DNA from 2 places in the Exiguobacterium sp. FSL W8-0210 genome. Region 2 is predicted to be linked to the other one. Evidence: riboswitches for the same ligand, from Rfam matches in the RefSeq annotation. Region 2 holds a riboswitch; the other holds the start of a gene.

The links. Region 2 has a riboswitch for S-adenosylmethionine ahead of MKY22_RS14460 (methionine ABC transporter ATP-binding protein). Riboswitches for the same ligand answer to the same signal wherever they lie in the genome.
Positions count from the first base shown of each region.
Region 1: another riboswitch for S-adenosylmethionine. It lies ahead of MKY22_RS02420 (2,3-diketo-5-methylthiopentyl-1-phosphate enolase); the one in region 2 lies ahead of MKY22_RS14460 (methionine ABC transporter ATP-binding protein).

Region 1 is NZ_JBBOUK010000001.1:445,568-451,512, forward strand. It holds gene MKY22_RS02410 (methylthioribulose 1-phosphate dehydratase) at 1-154, opposite strand, end outside; gene MKY22_RS02415 (2-hydroxy-3-keto-5-methylthiopentenyl-1-phosphate phosphatase) at 151-810, opposite strand; gene MKY22_RS02420 (2,3-diketo-5-methylthiopentyl-1-phosphate enolase) at 807-1,997, opposite strand; SAM riboswitch class I at 2,068-2,169, opposite strand; SAM riboswitch class I at 2,374-2,477, shown strand; gene mtnK (S-methyl-5-thioribose kinase) at 2,556-3,722, shown strand; gene mtnA (S-methyl-5-thioribose-1-phosphate isomerase) at 3,719-4,768, shown strand; gene MKY22_RS02435 (sugar ABC transporter substrate-binding protein) at 4,780-5,862, shown strand; gene MKY22_RS02440 (sugar ABC transporter ATP-binding protein) at 5,859-5,945, shown strand, end outside.
Region 2 is NZ_JBBOUK010000001.1:2,793,929-2,799,873, reverse strand. It holds gene rho (transcription termination factor Rho) at 1-485, shown strand, start outside; gene MKY22_RS14480 (type B 50S ribosomal protein L31) at 577-822, shown strand; gene MKY22_RS14475 (DedA family protein) at 858-1,508, opposite strand; gene MKY22_RS14470 (thymidine kinase) at 1,692-2,306, shown strand; gene MKY22_RS14465 (alpha/beta hydrolase) at 2,388-3,146, opposite strand; SAM riboswitch class I at 3,214-3,315, opposite strand; SAM riboswitch class I at 3,565-3,668, shown strand; gene MKY22_RS14460 (methionine ABC transporter ATP-binding protein) at 3,755-4,783, shown strand; gene MKY22_RS14455 (methionine ABC transporter permease) at 4,773-5,423, shown strand; gene MKY22_RS14450 (MetQ/NlpA family ABC transporter substrate-binding protein) at 5,443-5,945, shown strand, end outside.

The DNA of each region.
Region 1 (5,945 bases), 2.3 Mb from region 2:
GTCGCTTATCTTTCCCGCTTGCTGTCACAAGAAATTCAATCGGAATAGCAGACGTCCGAATGGCGAGGTTACCACTCGTACCAGGGAACCAATCGCGCGCCGCAAGCTCTTGTTTGATGGCGCGTAGCTCTTCATACCGTCGCATGAATGTCATGTTGTCACCTCCGCTCGTGTTAAATCATGAACGATATCGTGGAACGTCTCAAAAGGTGTATAGGCGATATCATTCTCTTCACACAACGTGATCAGATAATCACGGGCATAGACACGATCCGCTTGTTTTGCGAGTTCGAAGTCCGTCACCGAGTCACCGATGACGATGATGACGTCACCGTCTTTACGTAGTGTCCGGGCAACGGACGTTTTACAACAGCCGCACCCGTTCGTGCAATGGGCATCGCAGGCGTTTGGCCAATCGATATGGACGAATGGACCACTGAAATCGGCGACGTTACAGTAAATCTGTTCTTGGTCGAGGAATGGCGCTAAGATTGGTTCGACGAAAAAGTCCATTCCACCGCTGACGATCGAAAAATCGATGCCTTGACGACGACTGTACTGCAGTAACTCCGAAAATCCGTCGCGAATGACCGCACGCTCCAACAAAAAGTCAAGATAGGCTGTTTTTCCGTCAGACGGCAGAAGTGCGAACATTTGCCCGACACCACTCTGAATCGATAACGTCCGGTCGAGTACGCCGTGTTTCAACGGTTCGAAGTCACTCGCTGGCGCAAATGCCTGCATGAGTGCGATGATGTTATCTTGCGTCGTCACAGTACCGTCGAAGTCACAAAGAATCCGTACGGTCATGACTTGATCCCCCAAGCGTCGAGGGCGATTCGTAATTCTTCATGACGCGATGCTGCCGTCGATAGGGATTCATTTGCGAGTGCCGCATCGAGTGCCTGACGGAAAGCGATGACACCAGCCGCAGCACCTTGCGGATGACCATGTACGCCGCCGCCAGCGTTGATGACGGAATCGATCCCGAAGTCCCGTACGAGTTGAGCGACGAGTCCAGGATGAATACCGGCTGAAGGAACCGGGAAGATCGATTTCGTCTGACCAAGACGGGTCGCTTCGACCGCGATACCACGAGCGACATCCTTTGGCAAAGCGACATTGCCGTAAGGAGACGGGAATAGCGTCAAGTCTGCTCCAGCAGCACGCGGTAAAGTGCCGAGTAAGACAGGAGCTGCGACTCCGTGATTCGGGCTAGCAATCAACGCACCGCTATATGCCGGATGATTGAAGATCGGAACGTTGATTTCCGGATCACTCGCCAGTTCGCGTAAGACGTCGAGTCCGTATGTGAAGGTATTCAGCAAGAAAGCAGTCGCTCCAGCATCAATCAATCGCTTGGCTTGATCCTTGAGCGTAAAGACGGGACCACTGAGTGTGATCGCATATAACGCACGTTTACCGGTCCGTTGGAAGTGAGCATCGATGACCTCACGTCCGATCCGTGCCCGGTCAATCGTCGGTGTCAACGGATTGTCGTATAGGATCTCATCGTCTTTGACGAGATCAATCCCACCAGCGAGTTGTCCTTCGAGTTGATCACGAAGGAACGATAAATCGCGTCCGATGACTCCTTTGAAGATGCTCATTAATAATGGGCGATCTTCGACACCGATCAAGGAACGGACCCCTTCGATCCCGAATTTCGCACCTGGAAAGTCCGACGTAAATGTATCGGGTAGTAGCAATTCCGTTAATTTGATTTCACCGTCGAGTGAGAGTTTCCCGAAGACGGTCGTCAGAATCGCAGAAAAGTCGCGCGATACATTGTGTTCCGGGTAACGAATCGTGATATAGCCTTTACCATCGCGCTCTTCGGTATGTACGACTTCCCCTTTGAACGAGGCGAGTTGTTGTTGTTCGAGATGATTCAGTTCCGTCCAAGAACCGACTGTCAGACCAAGCGCGAGTTGTTCAGCGCGTTGCTCGAGTCGATCACGGGCAGTCAATTGATAAGTAGCAGTGATATAAGCCATGTCTTTCCTCCTTCAACAAAAAAATGGTCTCTCGTCAGCGACAAGAGACCATGAATGATTCGAACGTGGACTCTTATCTGTCAGCTTAGTAGCTGCAAGAATTAGCACCGTGCCAAAAGGTCGGTTGCTGCGACATCGTAGGGCTTGTCCCTCCGTCTGCTCTTGATAAGAATTGGATGAAATTGTGAAATCTAATTGCAATTTTTACATGAGAATCGTGACTTGTCAAACTTTTTTAGAAAATTTATTTTTTTGAAAATACTCTTTCTATAGATGACTTAAAAATGATGTCCGTTTCTGCTTGATTTCGATTTGACAGCGAGGAAGTCGATTGCGTAAGATTCAAATCAATATCACACACGACAACTACATACGACTCTTATCGCGAGTTGGCAGAGGGAATTGGCCCGATGACGCCGCAGCAACCGACCACTTGGCACGGTGCTACATCCAACAGACGTTTCGTCTGAGAGATAAGAGGACGCAGTGACTTTCCTGCGCCTCTTTTCGATGACGAAAAGAGGCGCTTTTTCGTGTATCACATAGGGGGAAACTGAGATGACATATAAAGCATTCACAGAACAGGACGCGATTGATCGTGTTCGGACATTAGGACTGATCGGCGATGGAGCCGTCGAAGCAGAAGAGATTGGCGACGGGAACCTCAACCTCGTCTTTCGGATTCGAGAAGGCGAACATCGCTTGATTCTAAAACAAGCACTCCCGTACGCGAAAGTCGTCGGTGAGAGCTGGCCACTATCACTCGAGCGGGCGTGGATCGAGCAATCCGCACTCCGTGAATTCGCCCGGCATGCCGTGCCGTTCGTACCGCGTGTCTTTCATGCTAGTCACGACGAGGCGTATACGGTCATGGAAGATCTTTCACATCTGACAATCGTTCGAAGCGGTTTACTCGCAGGTGAACAGTATCCGTTGCTTGCGGAACATATTGGTTCTTATCTCGCTCGGACTTTATTCCATACATCGGACTTTGCGCTTGGTCCGGTTGAAAAAAAACGTGTCGCCCGAACGTACTACAATCCGGACTTGTGCGACATCACGGAAAAATTAATCTTCACGGATCCGTTCCATGACGCGGAGACGAACGAGATTGAAGCCGGGCTTGAAGAAGAGGTGGCACGTCTGTGGGCGGACGATGAGTTGAAACGCGAAGTCGCAAAACTCGAAGCGCTTTTCATCACAAAAGGAGATGCGTTGCTACACGGCGATCTACATACAGGAAGCATCTTTGCTTCGGCAACGGAAACGAAAGTCATCGATCCAGAATTCGCCTTTTATGGTCCATTCGGATTCGATGTCGGACAGTTCATCGCCCACTTATTCTTTGCAGCATACCCGGATTATTCAGCACTTCGTGATGCCCGGATTCGCGACATCGATACGTTCTGGCTGACGTTCGCTTCGACGTTCCGCGCCTTATGGGAACGCGAAGCCGTCGAACCATTCCGGACATCGGGACTCGTCGACGATGTACTGAGCACGATTCTACAGGATGCACTCGGCTTTGCCGGTTGCGAACTGATTCGTCGGACGATCGGACTCGCACCGGTCGCTGATTTAGAAACGATTAGTTCTATGACGGAACGACTAGAACGAAAACAACATGCTTTACGTTTAGGATCGGCGTTAATCAAACGTCGGACCGAGTGCCGGACATTTGATGATTTACGAAACTTCGACGTAACGGAGGAACTTAGCCGATGAGTACATTCGTTCAAAGTATTCGTTATGAAGACCGTGTCTTGACGATTCTCGATCAGACACGTCTACCGCAGGAAGAACACTATGAAGTCATTACCGATCTTGCACAAGCGGTCGAAGCGATTAAACAACTGCGCGTCCGAGGGGCGCCTGCGATCAGTTTATTTGGCGGATTCGTACTCGTTCAAGAGGCGTACCGGTTTGAAGCAGAACTGTCGATCTATAAGCAGATTTTGCTTGAGACATCAGCGACGTTACTCGCGACACGACCGACGGCTGTTAACTTACGAAATGTCCTTGATCAATTGAATCCAATCATTCAAGACGGGACGTCGGTAGAAGAGATCCGCGAACGGCTCGAGCAGCGGACGATTGCCTTATACGACCAGGATGCGCAGACGTCACGTCAAATCGGGATTCATGCACTGGAATTGTTCCAGTCAGGCAACCGGATCCTAACGATCTGTAATGCTGGATCGATTGCGACCGCTGCTTATGGAACAGCACTTGCGCCGTTCTATATCGCAAAAGAACGCGGCATTGAATTATCTGTTTTTGCGAGTGAGACGCGACCATTACTGCAGGGAGCACGACTGACGACATGGGAGCTACAACGTGCCGGCATCGATGTCACGTTAATTACGGACAACATGGTCGCCCATACGCTGAAAGAAAAACAGATCGATGCGATCATCGTCGGTGCCGACCGCATTACACGAAACGGAGATACCGCGAATAAAATTGGGACGTTCCAATTGGCATTGCTCGCGCAAGCTTTTGGTATTCCGTTTTACGTCGCAGCACCGCTCTCGACGTTCGACTTCTCGCTCGTTTCCGGAGACGCGATCGAAATCGAAGAACGTGATCCGCAAGAAGTGACGACTGTCCAAGGTGTCGCGACAGCACCGGAAGGCGTCGCTGTCTTCAATCCGGCGTTTGATGTCACACCACACACATTCATCACGGGCATCATCACCGAACTTGGTGTCATCACGCAACCGAATGAAGAAACGATTGAACAATTAACAGGGCTTCAACCCCTCGGATAAGGAGATATGTCATGAAGAAACTAGCTTACGCCGTCCTAGCACCGGCACTGTTACTAGCGGCTTGTGCGAATGGAGAAGCCACGACGACGAAGGTCGTCAAGGATGTACCAAAAGGGGTTCAATCGGACGTCAAGATCGCCGTCATCCGCAACCTAGCATCGGATGATCATACGAAACAATTCCTTGATGGCGCACGAAGTGAAGGCGAAGCGCTTGGCTTTAAAGTCAGCACGTTCATTTCGGAAGGTAACGACGTCAAGTTCAAGGAGCTTGTCGCGCAAGCGATTCAGCAAGATTATGATGGGCTCATCATCTCGCATGGTAAGGAAGACTACGCCTATGACATGATTAAACCAGCGGTCGACAAAGGGCTGAAGGTCGTGACGTTCGATACGGTCACGAAGAAAAAAGGAACGGCGTTAAAAGGTGTGACGGAAACATTCCAAAACGATCATCAACTCGCGAAGCTATCGCTTGATGAAGTGACGAAGGTGACGGACAAAAAGCCGGTCCGTGTCATCAAACTTTGGTTCGGACCAGGTTTTGCCCCGCTCGATCGTCGTCAGGAAATCTATAAGACGTACGAAGCAGACGGTAAGATCAAAACGCTTGAGACGGTTGGACCGACAAACTTCCAAGATGTCCAAGGGGATATTGCAACGAAGATGAATGCGATTCTCGCGAAATATCCGAAAGGAAGCATCGATGCGGTTTGGGGAGCGTGGGACGAAGTCGCAAAAGGGGCTTACAAATCGCTCAAGGATAATAAACGTCAAGAAATCCCGCTAATCTCGATCGATGTCTCGAATCAGGATATCAACCTGATGCGTGAAAAAGGCAGTAACTGGGTCTCGACGAGTGCGGTGGATCCATTCTTGATTGGACAAACGGACATGCGATTACTGGCTAAGAAAATCGCTGGCGAGAAGACACCAGACAGCTTTGATCTCGACGCGAAACTCGTGGAGCAGAAGGCGTTGAAGCAGGATACGACGATGTACAATCTCGATACGATCATCAAAGGATGGAGTACATCGGACAAATTCAATGAACCGTGGATGGACCGGTTGCGTGACGTCCATAAAAAACAATGACGTCTACCAATCATCACTTGAAGATGACCGGGATTTCACTGGCGTTTCCAGGAGTGCAAGCCTTAAAACAAGTCTCGTTTGAA
Region 2 (5,945 bases):
AAAGCGGACGGACGCTTTCAGGGGGGATTGACCCAGCAGCGTTCCACAAACCAAAACGGTTCTTTGGTGCGGCGCGAAACATCGAACATGGTGGCAGTTTGACAATTCTTGCGACGGCACTCGTCGAGACGGGATCCCGCATGGATGACGTCATCTATGAGGAATTCAAAGGAACAGGAAACATGGAGCTACATCTCGATCGTAAGCTGTCGGAACGCCGAATCTTCCCAGCAATCGACATTCGCAAATCAGGTACGCGGAAGGAAGAACTCTTGCTTCCGAAAGAGCAACTCGATGCGCTCTGGACGATTCGTCGGACGATGAACGAGTCGAACGAGTTCGTCGATACGTTCCTGCGTAAGATTCGCGACACGAAAAATAATGAAGAATTTTTTGCTGAACTTGAGAAAGAAAAGAAGAAGACGGTCCGACGTGCACCTGCTAAACCGCGTACCGTCAAGAAGGAAGCAACGACGGAAAAATAACTATTGCGACGCGTAAAAAAATCGTTTAGTATAGGAAGGTAACTTACTCTGGCTCAGCAAATGGACCAGGGCGGAAGGAGAGAAATCAACCATGAAACAAGGAATTCACCCTAACTACAACAAAGTAGTATTTATGGATTCAACGACTGAGTACAAATTCTTAAGCGGTTCTACTCGTTCTTCGAACGAAACGATCACTTGGGAAGATGGTAACGAGTACCCACTCATCCGTGTGGATGTGTCTTCAGACTCGCACCCATTCTACACAGGTCGTCAAAAGTTCAACGCGGCAGATGGTCGTGTCGATCGCTTCAACAAAAAATACGGCCGCAAGTAATTACTTGCCGGTTCTTAAAAAACAGCCTGCCTCCATTACGGAAGCAGGCTGTTTTTGTATAGGCTGTATTGCGAACGGTACGTAAGGTACGTCTTTAAGACGAACGAGAAAGCAATCCCGCCGACGATCCCGATCAAGTACGGCATGGCATCTGGATGTGCCAAGATGTAGTCGACGACTTTATGGAACGAGATATGACGACCAACAAAGTAGCCGGCGCCCAAGAACACACTGACCCAAATCAAAGCACCTGTATACGCGTAACTCGCAAAAATGCGAAACGGCATTTTTGAAACACCTGCAAAAAAAGCAGAGAGTTGGCGAAGACCAGGTATGTAGTAACCGATGATCAAGACCGATTTGCCGTAACGACGAAATCCGGCTTCAGCGGAGAGAATGTGTTTTTCTGAGATGCGCATCTTTGGTCCGACGCGATGCAACAGGGGCATGCCGAGTTTTAAGCCCAGCACGTAGCTAATCGTCATTCCGATGCAACTGCCAGCGTAAGCGGCAAGAATCGTACCGAACAGCGGTAGATTGCCTTGATGCATCCAAAAACCGGACAGGACGAGCAAGGTCTCATCAGGAACCGGCAATCCCACGATACCACCTGCGAGAAGGACGGAAAGACCAAGGGCGCCATATTGGTGCAGAATGTCATGTAAGAGATGATGAATCGGGGACACCTTCTTTCGCGAGAATCTTCTTCTTTAGTGTACAGGAAATGGATGAAGGTTGGAATGAAAGGACAAAAATTCTAGGTAAAGAAAAAATGAATTTTGATTTCCGGAAGTCAACCCTTTTTCTCAATACCGTTTCGAGCTATACTCGTTAAAGTGACTATTTTTAGAGGACGGTGTCGGACGATGATGCATGTAATAAATCAGTACGGCTGGATCGAAGTAATTTGTGGTAGTATGTTTTCCGGGAAATCGGAAGAGTTGATTCGTCGTGTCAGACGGGCACAGTACGGCAAACTGCCCGTTCAAGTATTCAAGCCGGCAATCGACGACCGGTACCATGAAGAGCATGTCGTCTCTCACATCGGAAATTCCGTCGTGGCGATTCCAATGGCGACGAGTCGTGATCTCTATGCAGCAGTAGCGGAAGAAACACAAATTGTCGGAATTGATGAAGTTCAATTCTTTGATGATGAGATCGTTCAAGTCATCGAAGCACTTGCGCAAGACGGAAAACGCGTCATTTGTGCAGGACTCGATCAGGATTTCCGGGCAGAGCCATTTGGCAAGATGCCGGAATTACTGGCGCGCGCAGAATTTGTGACGAAACTTCAGGCGATCTGTCTCTCATGTGGCGATCCGGCTTCCCGGACACAACGTTTGATTGATGGAAAACCAGCGAACTATGATGATCCGATCATTTTAGTCGGCGCTTCAGAATCGTATGAGCCACGGTGCCGCCACTGCCATGAAGTGCCAGGAAAGCCGAAGCCGCTCCAAACGATGCAACACCAAAAAGGATAAACAAAAAAGACGAACCGATGATGGTCGTCCTTTGATGTAACAGCTGTTCGCTTCTAAGTGAAGACGAATAGCTGTTTTTTTTTATCCCGTTTCCTGTGAGAAACGACTCGAGCGTTCGATGAAACGAATCGTCTCACGCACGATCAAATCCTGATCATGATCGAGGGTCGCGACGTGGTACGAGTTGAGGAGACAGTAGATTCGTTTATCATTCGTCCCGATGTGCTGGTGCAGATAATCCGAGCTCGACGGCGGAACGACGTGATCGGTCGCCGAGTAGAGAATCAATGTCGGCAGGAGAATGGATCCGAGGCGTCCTTTTGTCTCATCCATTAGACGGACGAGTTCGAACGCACAACGGCTCGGAACGAGGTCATAAATGATTTCGAAGGCTGCTCGCTTAATGTCCGGTGCCCCTTCCGGTAAGTACTGTGGACCGTCCTCGAACGAAAGTGCTTCATAGGATGGAACGGAGAGTGCGGCATTGATCGTAATGATGCCGGCAAACGGAATGCCGTCAGCAGCGAGCGACAACGCAAGCGTCGCACCCATCGATTGACCGATGACGAAGACTTGATCGCATGTTTCTTGTAAACGTTCATAGCCGTCTTGCAGGCTTTGCTTCCAACATCGAGCAGTCGATTGTTCAAACTCGCGGACGTTCGTTCCATGTCCACGTAAGCGCGGGGCATAGACGGTAAAACCTTCGGCAGCAAATGCCTCACCGACGTCCCGGACACTCTGCGGAGTGGCGTTAAAACCATGACAGATTAGAATGCCGATCGGTCCACCTTGAAGATAAAATGCTTCAGCACCAGTCAATACAGGATAGTTCATCATTACTATTTTTCCTCCATTCATGAAAAAAACTCGTCGACGTCACTGCTTGGACGCCCACGAGTTTTTCACCGTATCATCCAAAGCCGCGCTTTGCTGGTCGGAGCACCTTACAGATTGCAGGTTGCCGTGAAGTCATAGAGCCAGGTCTCTCGTTCACTCTTGATAAATATCATATTGGAATTGTCGGATTAATCATTGAAACGATGGTAGCACGACCGAAAATGACTTGTCAAATCGTTCTTGACGAATCATGATCCGTTCAGTAAGCTAACTCATAACTTGTTCATCCATCGATATGCGCCAAATGGATTATTTTTGAAAAGTTGGTTGACTTTTAAAGGTTCGACCCGTAATGTAAAAATTAGTTTTACGACATAAGCAACAACACAACAACACACATACGAATTTCATACCGCAATACTTATCCAGAGAGGTGGAGGGACTGGCCCTACGAAACCTCGGCAACAGACTCATTATGAGCACTGTGCCAATTCCATCAGACAGATGTCTGAGAGATGAGTGGAGTGGATTCTGCCACTGTGCGGATCCAGGTCTCTTCTTGTTTCTCAAGAAGGGACCTTTTTTGTTGAATGAAGGGGGAAAACGGAATGATTGCATTTCATCAAGTCAAAAAAACGTACGTCACGAAAGATCAGACGATTGCAGCGCTCGACGGTGTCGACCTGACGATCGAAAAAGGTGAAATCTTTGGGGTCATCGGTTTTAGCGGTGCCGGAAAAAGTTCACTGCTCCGCTGCGTCAATCTGTTAGAACGACCGACGTCAGGAACGGTGACGGTCGATGGGGAAGATTTAACGCAACTGTCTCCGAAAAAGTTACGCCAAGCAAAACAACGGATCGGGATGATCTTTCAGCACTTCAATCTGTTGAATGCGAACACGGTCTTTACGAATGTCGCGAAACCACTCGTTCTCGCAGGCGTCAAGAAAGACGAAATTCGCCGCCGGGTGACGGAGTTACTCGAATTCGTCGATCTCGCGGACAAAGCAGATCATTATCCGGATCAATTGTCGGGTGGGCAGAAACAGCGCGTTGGTATCGCCCGGGCACTCGCGACGCAACCTTCCGTCCTTTTATGTGACGAAGCGACGTCAGCACTTGATCCCCAGACGACACATCATATTCTTCAGTTATTAAAACGGATCAATGCCGAGTACGGGATCACGATTCTCTTGATTACCCACGAGATGGGCGTCATCCGGGAGATTTGCGACCGGGTCGCCGTCATTGAAGCTGGAAAGTTGATCGAGTCAGGAACGGTCTTTGATGTCTTTTCAAACCCGCAGACTGAGACAGCGAAAAATTTCGTTCGCTCCGTCATGCATGACGAGATTCCAGCGTCGATTCGTCAGTTGATCGAGTCCCGGAATGCGAATCCAATCTATAAGATTCACTTCCTTGGACATCACACCGGACAACCACTCTTATCGCAAGTCGCAAAACGCTTCGACGTCGATGTCAATATCCTGCACGGTAGCATCACGGAGTTGCAGGATACGCCGTTCGGCACATTACTCGTTGAACTGATCGGTGAGACGACAGAAGTGAAACGAGCGTTACACTACATCGATCAGGCGCAGGTAACCGTTGAGGAGGTGCTCGCTGATGCTAGTTAACTACAGTGATATCTGGACAGCATTCTTGCAGACGATGACGATGGTATCCGTTTCGCTCTTGTTCTCGACCTTGATCGGCTTACCACTCGGTATCCTGCTTGTCGTCACGCGAAAAGGAGCGTTACTTGAAAATGTTCCGTTGTTCACGTTCTTCAACAGTATCGTCAATATTTTCCGCTCGATTCCGTTCATCATCTTACTCGTCGCGATCATCCCGTTGACGCGCTTGATCGTTCAGACATCGATCGGAACAGAAGCCGCAATCGTTCCGCTCGTCTTTTACGCTGCACCGTACATGGCGCGTCTGATCGAGAGTTCTTTACTCGAAGTCGATAAAGGCGTTCTTGAAGCAGCAGAAGCGATGGGCGCGACACCGTTTCAAACGATTTTCCGCTTCCTCCTACCGGAAGCACTCGGTTCACTCATCCTGAACTTAACGATCGCGACGGTCGGCTTGATCGGGGCGTCGGCGATGGCAGGCGCCATCGGTGGTGGCGGTTTGGGTGACTTAGCAATTACTTACGGCTATCAACGGTTTGATACGAAAGTCATGATCATCACGGTCGGGATTCTCGTCATCTTAGTCCAAGGCTTACAGACGACAGGCAACATCGTCGCACGAAAAATCAGAAGACATTAATCAAGGGAGCGATTCAGCCATGAAAAAAGCAGTAGCAATTGGAGCAACACTCACGACGATTTTATTTGCCGGGTGCGCAGCATCAGGAGAAGACGAAAAGACGATCAAGCTCGGTGTCAGCGGTTCAGACACACAAGTTTGGGATTATGTCGCGAAAAAAGCAGAGAAGGAAGGCATCAAAATCGAACTCGTCAAGTTCTCCGATTATGTCCAGCCGAACATGGCACTGGCTGAGGGTGAGATCGACGCCAATGCCTTCCAGACGATTTCCTACTTCAACGCTTTCAAGAAAGAACATAACTTGAAGCTATCGCCGATTGCGACGACTGTCATCGCACCGATGGGGATCTACTCGGATAAATACAAGGATGTCAAAGACATTCCAACTGGCGGAAAAATCGCTGTTCCGAACGAAGCGACGAACATGGGACGCGCCCTCTTGTTACTGCAAGAAGCAGGTCTGATCAAGCTACCGGACGACTTCGATGGCAACGGTTCGGTCGATAAGATCGTCGAGAATCC